2 regions of the Paenibacillus sp. VT-400 genome follow, and region 2 is predicted to be linked to the other one. Evidence: predicted binding sites of a transcription regulator. Region 2 holds the regulator's gene; the other holds the start of a gene.
What was found. The regulator Rex, encoded in region 2, represses fermentation and respiration genes when NADH is low (regulators of the CRP and FNR family bind a similar motif). The targets are predictions, from matches to a motif close to TTGTGAAATATTTCACAA.
Positions count from the first base shown of each region.

Region 1: EL84_RS04275 (cytochrome ubiquinol oxidase subunit I) is a predicted target of Rex. The motif match lies at 6,142-6,159, and genes of this name have one in related genera.

Region 1 is NZ_LELF01000047.1:419,796-428,569, forward strand. It holds gene cydC (thiol reductant ABC exporter subunit CydC) at 1-1,694, opposite strand, end outside; gene cydD (thiol reductant ABC exporter subunit CydD) at 1,696-3,603, opposite strand; gene cydB (cytochrome d ubiquinol oxidase subunit II) at 3,605-4,660, opposite strand; gene EL84_RS04275 (cytochrome ubiquinol oxidase subunit I) at 4,605-6,020, opposite strand; gene EL84_RS04280 (tetratricopeptide repeat protein) at 6,403-7,695, shown strand; gene EL84_RS04285 (glycosyltransferase) at 7,692-8,687, shown strand; gene EL84_RS32445 (glycosyltransferase family 4 protein) at 8,689-8,774, shown strand, end outside.
Region 2 is NZ_LELF01000067.1:3,324,164-3,332,937, reverse strand. It holds gene panC (pantoate--beta-alanine ligase) at 1-356, shown strand, start outside; gene panD (aspartate 1-decarboxylase) at 349-732, shown strand; gene EL84_RS25220 (tetratricopeptide repeat protein) at 826-1,473, shown strand; gene dinG (ATP-dependent DNA helicase DinG) at 1,616-4,477, shown strand; gene EL84_RS25210 (redox-sensing transcriptional repressor Rex) at 4,697-5,350, shown strand; gene EL84_RS25205 (amidohydrolase) at 5,337-6,644, shown strand; gene EL84_RS25200 (DUF5590 domain-containing protein) at 6,682-7,212, shown strand; gene EL84_RS25195 (hypothetical protein) at 7,515-8,042, shown strand; gene EL84_RS25190 (AAA family ATPase) at 8,035-8,774, shown strand, end outside.

The DNA.
Region 1 (8,774 bases), on a different contig from region 2:
AACTCTCGTTCCGTCAACGGATCAAGCCCTACGGTTGGTTCATCCAATATAATAACAGGTGTCTCCCGAAGCAGTACCCGGGCCAGAGCGATCCGTTGCCTTTCCCCACCGGAGAAACGCAGGCCCGTCTCCAGCATTGGCGTATCATATCCCTGCGGCAAAGATTCGATTAGACCGGATAACCCTACTTGGGCGGCCACCTGACGAATCTCCTCATCCGTTGCATGTGGACGACCAATCCGCAAATTATTGGCTACCGTGGTGTCGAACAGGTGTGGGCTCTGATTCAGTACTGCGATGACATCAGTGACACTCTCACCCAAGGTCTGCACAGGCATATTATTGATCAGAACTTTCCCCGCAGACGGAAGTAATGCCCCCTGAATCAGCTTCAACAAGGTTGATTTGCCGCCGCCGCTTCGTCCAAGAATAGCTAATCGTTTGCCTTGTGGCAGATGAAGGGATACCTCCTGTACGGCGTAGGAATCATCCGCTGCATAACGATAACTTACGAGATTAATCTCGATGTCTGCTCTGAGTTTGGGTGGAATACGAAGACGAATTCGTCTGTCCGGGATAACATTCGCAGCTGGCAAGGACTCCGATGTCTGTCCGGCCATCACGTTGCCGTTTTTTACTACAGAGATCGATTCGCCCGTTCCATCCGCATCACCAACTCCATTCTGCAACGGAAGATACCCTTTCCCTTCGAGCTGTTTCAAGCGATCCAGCGATTCTCGATACTGGGGAAGATGCTCCACCGCATCCCCTACAGGCAGAATTGATTCCGTGAGCGGAAATAATACCAATACAAAAGCAGCAATCATCACGGCAGGCAATTGCCCGATAGAAGCGGCATTTCCGGCCCATAACGTAACCGATACCACCAGCAGGCCAATGACAGACTGAGCCATCAGATCACGCCAGCGTGTCCAGCGCCGCAACTTGCGACGAATCGCGTCGACCTGTTCCTCCGCTTCTTCCTGCTGCTGAACAAATTCGGCCGCTCGTCCACTTGCAAGCCAATCTCCCAGTCCAAGTACACCGTCGGTCAGACGGGTATACAACCTGCTGTTTTCCTTTTTCAGCCGTACACGCCATTTCCAAGTCACTTTCAGGGAGATCGCAGGTAACACGGCAACGAGAAATAACATATACAAACCCATCCACACCGCAAATCCCAGATCAACACTGCCAAAGGCAATCACAGCCCCACCGTACATCACGAGCGCGGTAACGGCGGGGAAGACTGTACGCAGATAGATATCCTGCAGCCGCTCCACATCATCGGCGAGTGCTCCAAGTACATCCCCGGTCTGCATACGAGAACGCAGGAACAGGGCCTGCGGCTCCAGAATGCGATATAGCTTCACCCGCTGATCGGCCAACGCCCGCAGTACGGCATCATGTCCTGCCAATCGCTCGATATATCGAAACACGGCGCGGAATATCCCAAATGCACGTACACCAACAATAGGTACATACACCATCAAAATATTTTCAGGACGCAGCGCAGACTTGGAGATCAGAAATCCGGAGGTGAACAGCAGCAGTACCGCACACAGTGCAGCGCATGTACCCAGCGCAATAACTGCGATGAATCTCCAGCGGTACTGTGCCACATACGGAGCAATCCAGCTATTTTTTTCTTTTTCGTTACGGACGGTCTCCATATGCTCATATCCGGACTTCATTTTATATCGCCTCCATCTGGGCCTGAATCATCTGATAATATACGCCTTGTCGTGCCAGCAATTCCTGATGTGTTCCCGTCTCTGCCACTGTGCCGCCATCCATGACAATAATTCGATCCATATGCGGCATCCAGTGCAGACGATGGGTAGCCAAAAATACAAGTTTTCCTTCAAACAGCGGCAGCATCGTCTGTTTCAGTTCATACTCTGTTTCCACATCCAGATGTGCTGTCGGTTCATCAAGCAACAGGATGTTTCGTTTACTAAGCAAGGCCCTTGCCAGCGCCACGCGTTGCTCCTGCCCACCACTGAGCTGTCTGCCGCCAGCCCCAATTAGCTCATGCAGCCCACCGGATAACGAAGACAGTAGCTTGGTTAATCCAGCTGCGCTAATGGCCTTGGCCACTTCCGCATCCGAAGCCTCCGGCATGTAAAAACGAACGTTATCAGCCAGACTTCCACTAAAGATATACGGATGCTGCGGGATAGCTGCCGTCTGTTTTTGCCAAGATTCGAGCATATCTGGTGTAACCGGCTGGCCGTTAGCCAGTACTTGACCTGAAGAAGGCAGCTGAAATCCAGCCAATACGTCAATCAACGTGGACTTTCCTGCTCCGCTGGCACCAATAACACCAATTTTGCCAAGACCCGTGATCTGAAATGTGACATCCTTTAGCGAATAAGGACCTTCATCATCATGCCGTACCTGTACATCCGTTAGTGCCAATCTGCTATTCTCATTCCAAGAGAACACCGAGGAAGAGGAAGAAACAAGCTCAGGAGTAGTAGAAGCAGAAGCAGGAGCAAGATGCCCCGCAGCCGCTTTATCATTCAACACGACACGTATGGTCGAAGTAGCGGCTTTCCTTTTACCCAAAGACAATGATGCAGATCCCGTCCCATCCTCTGCCATGTCCACATGCGCAACAACGTTTGCATAAGCTTCTTTCTGTTTCCGTTCAGCAGCTTTCCCCCGTTCAATCACTTGGTTGATAGCCGCTCCAGCTTCCTTACCGTCCAATGTGGCATGATAATCAGCGCCGAGCATACGTACAGGCAGGAAATATTCGGGTGCCAAGATCAGTACCGTCAGCGCAGGGCCAAGCAGCATATGCCCTTCTGTCAGACGTAATCCCAGACCAACTGCTACGGAAGCAACGGACAACATCGTAAAGAAATCGAGTGCAAACGAAGAGAGAAAAGCCATGCGCAGAGTAGACATCGTTGCTTTCCGATACCGCTGACTGACGCGTAGAATGGACCCTTCATGTGTTTTGCTCTGTCCCAATGTTTTTAGCGTTTCCAGCCCCCGCAGGGTATCAACAAAATGGTTAGCGAGTGCTCTGTAGGATCTGAATTGTCCGTCTATCTTACGCTGAGCTGCGAGGCCAATCAGAATCATGAATACGATCAGGATTGGGAGTGTCAGCATCAGAATAACCCCGGACATCAGATCCAGCTTGAACACATACAGCAAAATGACGATGGGTGTGAATCCTATGCCCAGCACGCGAGGAATGAATAGTTCCAGATACGTCTTGTATTGAGCTGTTCCCTCACGTGCCAGTGTGACCAGATGGCCTGTGCCCTCTGTCTTGGCATAACGCGGCCCGAGCCTGAACCACTGCTCCACCATCTGTCTGCGCAGATCAGTCCCTGTCTTCTCCGCATATCGTGAAGTCACGAGTTGTAACCAGAAGGATAGGGCGTAGCGGGCGGCAAAAGCAGCCAGGAACAGCAGCAGTATCGGGTACTGCTCCGTTACGGATGAACCTTCAAACAATGCCGTGATGGCCTGTGCCAGCCATTTGGCTTGCATAATGATCGTCATCGCCTGTAGCAGCACCAGCGCTGATGCCAGCGCAAGTACCGGCCGGATGCCCGGCAGCTTCATTAGCCCCCGTCCCATATCAGTACTCCAGGTGGTGCTGCTCGTTCAGACGTTTGCGGAAGATATAATAACTCCAGATCTGATAGCCAAGAACAAACGGCAGCAATGTGCAAGCTACAATGGTCATTACTTTCAATGAATACGCACCCGATGCGGCATTGTATACAGTCAGGTCATACGCCGCTCCAAAGGAACTCACCATCACTCTTGGGAAAAGTCCGATAAAGACCGAGGCAAAGGCAATTGCAATCACTGCCCCAGTCATACCAAAAGCCCAGCCTTCACGCTTCTGACGAACAAAGTAGGCCGCAAGTGCAAGCGAGACTGCACCAAGTACAACCATAATCCAAAGAGCCCAACCGCGTACGGTGAATACATCGGTCATGAAATACGTCATTAATGCGTAAACAGCGAGCAGTGCAGCCAGCGGCAGCATCAATTTTTGAGCTGTCTTCAAGGCACGCTCTCTGAGATCACCTACTGTTCGTAGTGATGCAAACAGCAATCCATGAACCAGACACAGCAGGGTTACACTCAAGCCACCAATCACGGTGTACGGATTAACAATATCGAGGAATCCTGCACGCAACTGCATCTCCCCATCAATGGGCAGACCCTTCATCAGCGTGGCAAAAACCACGCCGAACAGGAAAGGCAACAGCGCGCTGGAGACAACAATGATGATGTCCCATGTTTTGCGCCAGCGCTGCTGTTTCATTTTACTGCGGAATTCGAACGCAACTCCGCGGCCAATCAAGGCGAGTAACACCACCACAAGTGGCAGGTAAAAACCACTGAACAACGTGGCATACCAGTGCGGGAAGGCAGCAAACATCGCGCCCCCTGCCGTAATCAGCCATACTTCATTACCATCCCAGAACGGACCGATTGAGTTAATCAGGGTCCGGCGTTCACGATCTGTTTTGGCAATAATGCCTGTAGACATCCCCACACCAAAATCAAAACCTTCCAAAAAGAAGAAACCAACAAACAATACGGCAATCAGCAAAAACCACAACTCACTTAGTGACAACGGAATAACCTCCATCCACGCCGAACGGATCGGCCGATTCATCGTGATCTTCTGGCTTCTCGACCGCAAACGGTCCTGCTTTGATCTCACGTACGAACAGGTATACCATCACGATTCCGAGAACCGTATACGCAGCGGTAAAAGCGATGGTCGAGAACAGGATCATGCCTGCGGATACGTTCGGCGAGACCCCGGCTTCGGTTGTCATATAGCCAAATACTGTCCATGGCTGTCTTCCTACCTCGGTCATAATCCAACCTGACGTATTGGCGATAAACGGCAGGGAGATGGCGAACACCATCAGACGCATAAACCACTTTCCAGCGACCTCCAGCTTCTTACGCATGGCTAGGAACGTACCGTATAGCGCCAATGCAATCATTAAACCACCCGCTGCGATCATAATGCGGAAACTCCAGAATGTTGTCCGTACCGGCGGGATGTAGTCCCCCGGTCCATACGTCTGTTCATACTCAGCTTGAAGCTCCTTCATGCCTTTGACACTACCGGAGAACTTGCTGTAGGACAGATAACTGAGCAATCCAGGGATTTTGATCTCACCCGTACTCTCCTGTTTATCCGGGTCAATAAAAGCGACCACCGTCCATGGCGCCGGATCTTCTGTCGTTGTCCATGTGCCCTCACTGGCTGCCATCTTCATCGGCTGTGTCTCCACCAGATATTGCGCCTGGAAGTGACCCGAGAATGCGACGCCGAATGAAGAAACAAGAGCGATAATGATCGCAATATTAAACGATTTGCGGAAGATCTCCACATCCTGCTTTTTCATCAATTTGTAGGCACTGATCCCGGTTACGACGAAGGCCCCTGTCATCAATGCCCCAAAGATTGTATGTGGGAACTCAACGAGAAGCTGACCATTTGTGATGAGTGCAAAAAAATCATTCATCTCGGCTCGGCCGTTGTTAATCTCAAACCCAACAGGATGTTGCATAAATGAATTGGCTGCCAGAATCCACAGCGCGGACAGGAATGTGCCGACAAACACCAGCCAGATGCAGGCCAGATGCACTTTTTTGGACAAACGATCCCATCCAAATATCCACAATCCAATAAATGTAGACTCCATAAAAAACGCCAGTAGCGCTTCAATAGCCAGTGGCGCACCGAACACGTCCCCGACAAATCGGGAGTACTCGGACCAGTTCATACCAAACTGGAACTCTTGCAAAATACCTGTGACTACCCCGACGGCAAAGTTAATCAGGAACAGCTTGCCCCAGAACTTGGCCATCGTTTTGTAGATCTCCTTACCCTTAACAACGTACAACGTCTCCATGATTGCAACCAACAGTACAAGACCGATGGATAGCGGGACAAAAAAGAAATGGAAAATCGTTGTAAGTGCATATTGGATACGCGATAACATAATCGGATCCATACCGTTACCCCTTCTTTCTGTTCACTTCGCAGTATGCGTATTTGGCATTGAAGCTGCACCTTCGCTGTCTGTCCGCCAAATACGTTGATGAACGTATTGTGCCAGATTACCTATTTTATACATGTGAGAATTATCACAATCTTCGTCTCTAGAGCAAAAAAAAGTGATCCTGGTCACACAAAAGATAAAATTCAGCCTATTATCACAGCATGCCAACTGCATCTATTCATGGAAGATACTCATGTTTGGGACGGAATGCCCATATGTTAGTCTCAGGCATATCATGCGAAGTACCGTGAGGGCTTTACATATGAAGTGAAAGCATGAAGCACATGCAGAGTGAAGACGCTCCATATTACAGTCAAGGTGAGGTGAACTATTCATGGAAAAACCTGCACCACTACCAGGTGAAGACGCCGAAGCCAGCCTGGATAAGGCCAGTACAACACAGCCCCCTGTCCGGTATGTTCTCTTCCCTCGCAAAGGAGGCTGGTCATCCTTTCCCTATCCCGATATTGCTGCACTGCTGTCGATCGAGGGAGAGGTCTACTATGTCAGCAGCCTGACGCAAACAGAAGATGTACCTCCGGTCATTACCGCCATCTCCCTCCCTGAGGCTGAGCAGCTATTGCTGGAACCTCGCACCGTAGCCGTGGTCGCCCATCCCTACTGGCTAATAGCTACGGCTTCGCTGGAGCCTGAGCTATGTATTGCCCTGCTCCCTGAGCCTGCTGGAAACGAAGCAGAATCTCCGCTATGGGAGAGCAGTATTTCCAAACTGGTCGGCATCGCCGATCTGGTAGGCACATCCTCCGAAACACGTTATATGAAGCTGTTATTCCAAGGCGTACGTGCCATCTGGCTGGGCGGAGAAGACCCTGCACCTGCGGGTACGATGCAAAAGGATGATCTCGAAGTCCCTCTCCGGGACTACGAACTGCTCTTCTTGCATGCGCTACGGCAGATCCTGTCAGGCACTCCAGATAGCGTCACCCTGCTTCAATGCAGTGTACGTGCCGACTTCTACCGTCAGCTCCGTGCCAAAGCAGGTGCACATGAGACGATATCCTTTTTGCTGGCAGCCTATGAGTACTTGCTTGAAGATCCGCGGGCCGTCCATTCGTTGCAAGAGGCCTTCACCCATGCGGTCATGAATGGTCGCAGTGATTGTGTGGTCTCCCATTATCGATTCCTGTCTGCCATCCATGCCCGGGCTGGACAGTTGGAGGACGCCCTGCGGGTATATGGAATTAGTGCAGCAGATGAACAAGAACGGCATCATTATGAACAGCTCTGTCGCTGGTTTGAGGCAGGAGAAGATCAACTTGTACGAGCGGAACTACTCCGTATGAACGATGATTACGGAAACGCCCTGCGTATCCTGGACGAACTTGGCGGAGAAACGGCGAGACATTGGAAATTCCGCATCTACCAGGAGACTGGACGTGTGGAAGAAGCACTGGCTCTGGTGCATGCAGTCGATATTCAGGATGATGCCAGTCGCCGGGATTACCAGCAATTATCCGGCAGTGCGCTGGCACTGCGAGGGGAACGACACGGGGCAGTCCGACATTTCCTTGAGACAGCACTGGAGGATGAAGATGCGCTGGCCCGGATTGTGGAGCTGGAGCTGTTGGATCATGCTGTACAGCAATTGCTTGGGGAGGTGCCATGATGCTGGACCCGAAGAAGCGTAGACAACAGTTGAATGGGCCAATGGTGCACAGGGATATCCGAACCGAAACCACTTACACGCCAACCGAAACAGTCGATCGAACACATACAGACGCATTGGGAAATGGCGATCACACCCCGGTTCATGCACAACCAACGCAGGACATCCGAAGCCAAGTGCATCACTGGAATGATTCACAAGGTCAGGCAGAACAGAATGCTGCTGTAACACATGAGGAAACAAGTATATTCAAAGAACCCTTCTCCATTCGTCGGGTTCGCAAAAACAAAGGCAACAAGCTGACCGCCGTGCTCCAGGTTCGCAATGAACGTGGCCGATACCTTGAAGAAGTATTGCATGATCTGAGTGAGTTCGTGGATGAGATCGTCATTGTGGACGATGCCAGCACAGACGGAACACCGGACATATGCAAAGCCTATCCAAAGGTGGTCCGTCTGGAGGTATTGGAGAAACCGCTGTTCGCCGAGGAATGGCGACTTCGCAATACCTTGTGGCAAGCGGCTGCGGGAACATGTCCCGACTGGTTGCTCTCAGTTGATGCGGATGAGCTGTACAGCTCAGAGGCCAAGAAAGCCATACGCACTCTGATTAATCAGGAGTATGCGGACTGGTTTGCATTCCGATTCTACGATATGTGGGGTGGCCGGACCCACTACCGGGAAGATGATCTCTGGTCTCTGCACAAACGTCATACCGCTTCACTTGTACGATATATGCCTGGATATCCTTATTTTTATCCACAACAGAATCATCATGTTCCCCGTCTTCCCTTGTCCTGCACGGTATTGCCTGGAGTCAGCACGGAATTGAAGGTTCAGCACCTCGGCTGGGCAGGCAGTCTGGAGGACCGGGTTCGTAAATATTTGCGTTACAAGCGCATTGATCCTGGCGGTGAGTGGGGCAATCTTGCACACTACGAGTCTATTCTCGATCCGGAACCTCGGCTGATTCCCTGGAAGGAGGGACCGTGAGATGGGCGTGGTGAGTATTCTGACGCATAGTTTCACCGACGGGTACAACCGGGAATTCGGTCGTGTATTTGGTGGTGGACTGGAGCG
Region 2 (8,774 bases):
GCGAAGAGGATGGTCTTGCTCTCAGTTCACGTAATGTCTATCTTAGCGCAGAACAGCGTACACAGGCCTTGGTTCTGTCGAAGGCACTGCGTGCAGCTCAGGAAGCCGCAGATACAGGTGTAGCTACTACAGCCGCAGATATCCGTCGTATTCTGCGCGAGAACATTGCAACCTCACCGCTTGCCGTTATCGACTACGCCGAGATTCAGGCTTTTCCAAGTCTGGAGCCGCTCACAGATCAGGAAGAAGTTCAAGGCCGTGACGATCTGCTCATCGCACTTGCGGTGAAATTCGGAAAAACAAGATTGATTGACAATATAAGGTTGCAAAAATCGGAGGTACTGTCCCATGTTTAGAACACTGATGAAATCCAAAATTCACCGGGCTACGGTAACGGAAGCCAACTTGAACTATGTGGGTAGCATTACCATAGATGAAGACTTGATGGAAACATCCGACTTAATGGAAAACGAAAAAGTGCAAATTGTGAATAACAACAATGGTGCACGTCTGGAAACATATGTGATTCCAGGACCACGCGGAAGCGGAGTCATATGTCTTAACGGCGCAGCTGCACGTCTGGTACAGCCAGGAGATAACGTCATTATCATTTCTTACGCCATGATGTCGCAAGAAGAGGCAAATACTCACAAACCAACCGTTGTGTTTGTAGATGGGCAGAATAAACCTGTACAAACGATGAAACAGGAAGTCCACGCAACAATTATGTAATCGACTGGTAAGGAGAATGAAATCGGCCCTTGAAGCAAAAAATGAGTACAGGTCACTGCACTAATCCATTTTTTCAAGGGTGGGGATGCATCGATGTTCCAGCATGTTTTCGCAGAAATGAACGACATGTTAGATGAAATTATCAAGAGCTATCCTTCCGCTGAAGGCCTGAACAAACAAGAATTGCTGCAAAAGTGGAACTTGCTTAAGCGGATGAGTGACGGAATGCTGGATGAATGGCTGATGTTTGAAGAAAAGATGAGCCAGGTGAGGGAGCGGGAGATGGATAAGCCTGCTTCCCTTGAACCGGAACAGGAAGCTGTTACCGCTCTGCCTGAAATCCATCTGGAATGTTTCAGTCGAGGTCAGGGTTATTTCAAATTACAGATGTATCCGCAGGCGATCATGCAGTTCTCCCGGGTTGTGACCGACCATCCGGAGAGTGCATTGACTCGTTTTTACCTGGCGCTCGCGTATCTGAATCTGGAACAAATGGCGGAAGCCGGAACACATTTACAGCAGATCATGTACCTTAAAGGTTCACCTCGCTTGAAAGGGCTTGTGTGTAACGCCCTAGGCTGTATTCAAGCCAAGCTTGCCAATCCCGAAGCTGCATGTTCACTCTTTGCACAGGCCCTTCAGTATGACCCAACATTGACCGAACCCCTGTACAACATGGAAGCATGCAGGTTGAACAGGGGAAAATTGCAATATGCTAATCAGCTGACGACCCTTCATTAAGCGGGAATTCGGCGACAAAAAAACGGTGTTCCCTCCTTTGGCATAGCGGCGGGGACACCGCTTTTTTGTCAGTTAATTTTCAAATCCCCTTTTTTTTGCTATGCTGTAACATAGACTGGAATGGAAGGGACCGTACATTGCAATGAAATTTGCCGTATTGGATTTCGAAACAACCGGCACGCAGTCCGACGGTGAGATTATACAGGCCGGACTTGCCATCATAGATCATGACTACAGCATAACTCAAATATATAGTTCTTATGTGAACCCTGGTGTACCGATCCCCCCGTTTATTTCGGGGTTGACGGGTATTACCGATGCAGATGTGGCGGACGCTCCTTCACTCGAAGAGATGATGATGGAGATGGTTCCGCTACTTAATGATGTGGTGCTTGTTGGACACAACGTCGCTTTTGATTTTCACTTTTTGCAGAATGCTCTTGACCGTTGCGGTTATTTGCCGTTCACTGGCCGCATTCTGGACACGATTGATTTTCTGAAGATCACATTCCCATCACTGGGTTCTTATCAACTTGGTTATGTGTCTTCCGAATTTGGATTTCAACATGATCGCCCTCATCAGGCAGACAGCGATGCACTGGCGACAGCCTATGTGCTGCTCAAGTGTCTGGATGAGTTAAAGGAATTACCGCTCATAACGATTCAGCGCCTCAGTGACCTGTTTGCACCAGAAGACAGTGACTTGGGTTGGTTTTTGGACGGAATGCGCAGTGAGAAGGAAGCAGAGCCGATTCAGGATCTGGACGGACATACCTATTATCGTCAGCTTGCTCTTAATGTAAGTGATTGGACCGATATTGGTGCACCACGCGATGAGCGGGAGGCTAACCCCCTCGATGGTGTAAGCTTCGAACAGTTTATGGACCAGGTTCGGGAGAATCTGAAGGATACACTGGATCATTACGAAGAGCGTGAAGCGCAGACTCAGATGTTCAGCAGTGTAAGGCAAGCCCTGGATGAAGAGAAACATCTCTTGATCGAAGCTGGAACGGGTACCGGTAAATCTCTAGGGTATCTGTTGCCTGCTATTTACGAAAGTGTGAAGCAAGAACAGAAAGTTATGGTTAGCACGCATACGATCAATCTGCAGGAGCAATTGAGAGAGCGGGACATTCCGATGCTGACTCAAGTGGTTCCGTTCCCGTTTAAGGCTGCTGTATTCAAAGGACGTGGACATTACCTGTGCCTGCGCAAATTTGAACACAAAATCAATAAACGTGAATTCGCCACACCGAAAGAGGATTATTTCACAGCTGCTCAGATGATCGTCTGGCTTACGCAGACCGAAACCGGAGATGATGAGGAACTTAACCTTAGCGGACGCGGAGGGGACTTCTGGGAGACCGTACAGAGTGAATCCGAATCATGTCTGGGAAGATCCTGTCCATGGTTCCGTAAATGCTTCTACCATCGTGCCAAACATGAAGCAGGGTTGTCTGATATCGTAATCACCAATCACTCCAAATTATTTACGGATGTGAAAGCCGCGCATCAGCTGCTGCCAGCCTATGAGAGTCTTGTGATCGATGAGGCACATCATCTGGAGGATGTCGCTGGTAAACATCTTGGAATGCATATGAAATATTTCACCTTGGTTCATACACTGACCCGCCTATTTAAAGACAGTCGTAATGGTCAGCTGCCTATGCTTCGTTCGCAGTTATCCGGGCATGAAAATTCGGTGCAATGGGGCTCCATGGTGGATCAGATGTTCCCGCTCGCTCTTGAAGTTAAGGAGCTGTGGGATCGTATGAGCGATGCCTTGTTTGGTCTGTTGCCTGAACGAAGTGATGCTTCACCGGGAGAGACGGGGCAATTTTCACTGCGTCTGAAAGCATCTCAGAAACCTGCAAAATGGCAGGAGTTGCAGGATCTGGAGAACCAGATCTATGTGACTCTGGGCGATTTGGTTCGCAAAGGGGACAAATTGCTGCTTGAGGTGAAAGAAGATCAGGATGATTATCAATCGGATAGTCTGATCACGGACATTACAGGACTGCTGAAAGATCTGACCACATTGAAGGAGAATCTACGTTTCTTCATGCGTATGGATGATGCCAAAACGGTGTACTGGATGGAAGCCAGCGGCCAATTCCGCAGCAAATCTCTCCAGCTGTATGCCGTACCTGTAGATGTGAGTGCACAACTTAAGGATTTATTTTTTGATAAAAAGAAAAGTGTTGTGCTTACATCGGCTACGCTTTCGGTAGATAAGTCATTCCAGTTCATGATTGAACAGCTTGGCTTGCAGGAAGCGGCCGAGAACAATCGGCTGTTAACGTCGATGTTGCCATCACCTTTCAACTATCGCGATCAGGCACTTCTGGTGATTCCGCGTGATTTCCCGAGTGTGAAGGGAAGTGTGGGTGATGCGCACTTTGTTAATATGCTGGTGCAATCACTTGCAGAGACGGCAATTGCTACGCGTGGACGCATGATGGTTCTGTTTACTTCATACAAGATGTTGCGACAGGTCTATGATCCGCTGAAGGAGGCACTGTCTGGCAACGACATCTCGTTGCTTGGGCAAGGCGTTGACAGTGGAAGTCGTTCCAAATTGACTCGCAGGTTTCAAGATGCCAAAGCAACGGTACTTCTGGGCACAAGCAGCTTCTGGGAGGGTGTAGATATCCCGGGAGACGCGCTAACCTGTCTCGCTATTGTTCGACTGCCTTTCCAGCCACCGAATCATCCGTTGGTGGAAGCCAAGAGTGAGCTGCTTCAGGAACAGAAGAAAAATCCGTTCATGAAACTGTCCGTGCCACAAGCGGTCATTCGTTTCAAACAGGGATTTGGCCGATTGGTGCGTACAGCAAAGGACAGAGGAATTGTCATTGTTTATGATACACGGGTGATTGAAGCGTACTATGGTAAATTCTTTTTATATTCATTACCTGGTCCCAAAATGGAACACATGCTCACGGAGCAGATGGTTCCACGAATTACCGAGTGGTTGGAAAAACCTGCTAATGAACAAAAATAATGGTTGTTTTGTTCGTTATATCATTGCATGACACTATCGTTTGGCGTTAAACTTTATTAGATATTTCCGTATCCGATTAAAGCAGTTGCACGTAAGAACTTATAACCCAAATTACAAGGAGCATTCTGTATAAAATGTCACGTTTATCTTTGAGTTTTATACAGAATGCTCATCTTTTCATCTATTATTTTATCGTGGCCTTGGTAAGGGGGAGCAAGAATGAAATCGGATAAAATTTCGGAAGCGGTGGTACGACGTCTGCCTGTATACTTGCGTTATTTGAACGAGTTGCATCAGCGTGAGGTGGCTACTGTTTCTTCTCAAGAGCTTGGACAGAGGCTGGATCTGAATCCGGCCCAAATTCGTAAAGACCTGGCTTACTTCGGTGATTTTGGTCGTAAAGGGATCGGGTATGATGTATCATATCTGATCGAGAAAATTCGTCACATTCTCAAAATTGATCAGCAAATTAATGTAGCTCTGGTAGGCGCGGGTAACCTAGGACAGGCCTTGTCCAACTACAACGCATATCTGAAAGACAACATGAAGATTGTTGCAGTATTTGATGCATACGGACCGAAGATTGGTAGTCAAATCAACAGTTTGACGGTAAAACCAATGGATGAATTGACGGAAGCGGTTAAAACGGAAAATATTCGCATCGGAATTATCACGGTTCCGGATACGGAAGCCCAAAATGTAGCCGATCAGCTTATTGAATCAGGAATTGAAGCGATCCTTAATTTTGCACCAACCATTCTAAAAACACCGCCGCATATCCGCATTCACCATGCTGACTTTACAACGGATCTGCTTAGTTTGGCCTATTACTTGGAGACTGGAAAGGACGACGAGGAAGATGACAACAAATAGATGGGTAATTCACAACGGCAAATTTGCCGTTAATGAAGGCGGCACAACATGGAACGTGGTCCACGGATACATGGTTGTTGAGAATGACAAGATTGTGCATATTGGTGAGACATTGCCGGATGAAGACAAAAATTGTACCAAAGTGGATGGAAAAGGACTGTTCTTCCTGCCGGGTCTGATCAATACGCATGGTCATGCAGCGATGTCGTTGCTCAGAGGGCACGGAGACGATCTTGCATTGCAAGTATGGTTGCAGGAAAAAATGTGGCCGATGGAAGCGAAAATGACTTCAGAAGATGTATATTGGGGAACTTCGCTATCAGTGCTTGAAATGTTGAAAGGCGGAACTACAGCTTTCCTGGACATGTACGATCACATGGATCAAGTTGCCAAAGTTGTGGAGCAATCCGGCGTTAGAGCGGCACTGGCACGTGGTGTAATCGGGCTGTGCTCGGAAGAAGAACAATTGCGGAAGCTGGAGGAGTCGGCAGCGTTTGCACGTGAGTGGAATGGACAGGCAGATGGTCGCATTACAACCGTAATCTCGCCACACGCCCCATATACATGCCCTCCTGACTACATAGAGAAGCTTGTGCAGGTCGCGAACGACCTAAACCTTCCCCTTCATACACATATGTCGGAAACGCTTCGTGAAGTCGAGCAGAACGTGGCTGATTATGGACTGCGTCCTGTGGCACATCTGGAGAAACTGGGCTTTTTCTCTCGTCCATCCCTGGTTGCACATGCGGTGCATCTGAATGACGAAGAGATTGAGATTCTGGCCCGCCATGATGTGGCTGTATCCCATAACCCGGGAAGTAATCTGAAACTCGCTTCCGGTGTTGCGCGGGTACCTGCGTTGCTGAAAGCAGGAGTTACCGTGTCACTCGGAACAGACGGTCCAGCAAGTAACAACAACCTGGATATGTTCGAGGAAATGAGACTGGCTGCATTGATTCACAAAGGTGTATCTGGTGACCCGACGGCAGTGCCAGCAGGCGAAGCGTTATTACTCGGAACGTCATACGGTGCCAAATCCATCTTCTTGAATAATACCGGAGCACTTCAGGTTGGCATGAAGGCTGATTTTATCGCCCTTAACATTGAACAGGCACATTTCTATCCACATACAGACCTGATCTCACATACGATTTACTCGGCTTCTGCCAAAGATGTTGAACACGTATGGGTGGATGGAAAACAAGTAGTGAAACATGGCGAATGTCTGACGCTGGATGAAGAACGCATTTTGCGTGAGTCTCAATTGGCATTTGATGGTCTGCTTGCTCGTTAATTGCAGGACAGCATCATAGGGAAAGGAAGTTCGGCTTTTGAAGAAAAAAAAGAAGTGGATATGGATTTCGCTGCTTGCACTGGTTCTGATTCTGTTTGGACTTCAGCGTTATTACGTTCATGTCACGCAGGACCAACGCAAGGAAGAAGCGCTCGCCATACAAGCAGCACAGGAGCAACTGGGCATTACATCCTATGATGAATTGCGCAAGTACATCTGGGGAGACAAAGAAGGCTCTGACAACATCTACTGGACCCTGATCGGCAAAAACAAGGATAACCAGGATGTTATGGTCTGGGTTAAGTTCGACGCAAACAATCAACCGGTTAAGGGTGCAAACGCTGTACACAGTGAGCTGCTGCAGAATGGCATGTCCGAAGCGCAGATACGCAATCGCTTCAGTTCTGAAGTTCCTGCCGGTGAGATTAAACGAATCATGCCCGGAGTTGTGAATGGAATATATGTGTGGCAAGTGTATTATAAAGACGGTACGCATAACCACTATCGCTTTTATCGTTTTAGCAACGGAGAACAGGTGGACCTGGTCTACACACTCCCGAACAGCTAGAACAAATAGAGTGACATAACTAGAGAATGTAAAGAAATGAAAGAACCGGCAGACGGATATCCGACTGAACCGGTTCTTTGTGTTGCCTGTAAATATATTTGATTTAAATAGTTAAAATTAATAATTTATTCATATTTTCGCCTTCGAAATTGTATATACGATGTGATATACTCAGATATGTACTCAAAGTTACATTCAAAAACAAATAATCCTGTCGAAATTCTCGCAGGAGTCAATGTGCACATATTCGTATATACCAATAAGCCAGTAGGTTGGGCCAAATTCTGGGAGGGGTAATTCACTTGAAGCTAAAAGTATTGCCTATTGCTTTAACTGCCGTCATTTCAGCCGTTGTGTTGTTTGGAGGTTGGTTTGTATATCGTCAGGTGGCTGTGCAGAATCCGATTGAAAAAATGGTAACCCAGTACGATGGAGTCAACGACGTTCAATTAACTATTAACCGCAATGACGTACAATTGAAACTGGATCTGCAACCTGATGTTGATTTGGGCAGACTGGTACAATATATTCACAAAGAAGGACAGACCCTGATTGGAACACGCTCACTAAAGTTGGATGTTGTGGATCATTCCAGTGAAGCACTGGAAAGTTGGTGGGGGGATGCGATGTTCACCGTAGCTCAGGCGATGGAGAACAAGCAATACACCGAGATTACACCAACGTTGTCCAAGATGGCGACGAATGGAATTAAGGTAAATACAGCGATGGATGACAACAATGTATATGTCAGTCTCAGAGACGGAGATGCCAGCAAGTTTATTATTCTGCCGCGTGTGCCCGGTCAGATAGGAGTGTGGCCTAATGCCTAAGTGGACAAAAGAAGTTGCCATCGGATTTTTTCCCGTATTGATTATTTTCCTTGCTTTTACTGGTGTTAATATTGTTCCGATCCTGATTGCAGCAGTGCTTGTCGGAGCTTTGCTGTTCATGATGCAAATGCGTGGCGGGATTACAGTAGGCGCTGCACAGGAACGTAAACGGAAGAAAAAAGGACCTTCCAAGCTTACTTTTGAAGAAATTGGCGGACAGGACAGTGCCAAGCAGGAATTGCGTGAAGCGCTTGACTTTCTGATCAAACATGAAGAAATCCGGAAGTTCGGGATTCGCCCGTTAAAAGGGATCTTGCTGACGGGCCCTCCAGGGACAGGGAAAACGTTGATGGCCAAGGCTGCTGCCCATTACACCGATTCTATTTTTGTAGCAGCATCGGGTAGTGAGTTCGTGGAAATGTATGTTGGTGTGGGTGCCAGCAGAATTCGGGATTTGTTCAAGGACGCGAGAACCCGTGCCACCAAGGAAAATAAGGAAAACGCTATTATCTTTATCGATGAAATCGATGTCATCGGGGGGAAACGTGAGGGTGGTCAACAGCGTGAATATGATCAGACCCTCAATCAGCTCCTGACGGAAATGGATGGAATCTATTCTTCCGATACGCCAAGAATTCTGGTTATCGCTGCAACGAACCGTAAAGAGATGCTGGATAGCGCCCTGACGCGACCGGGACGTTTTGACCGCCACATTCAAGTGGACTTGCCTGA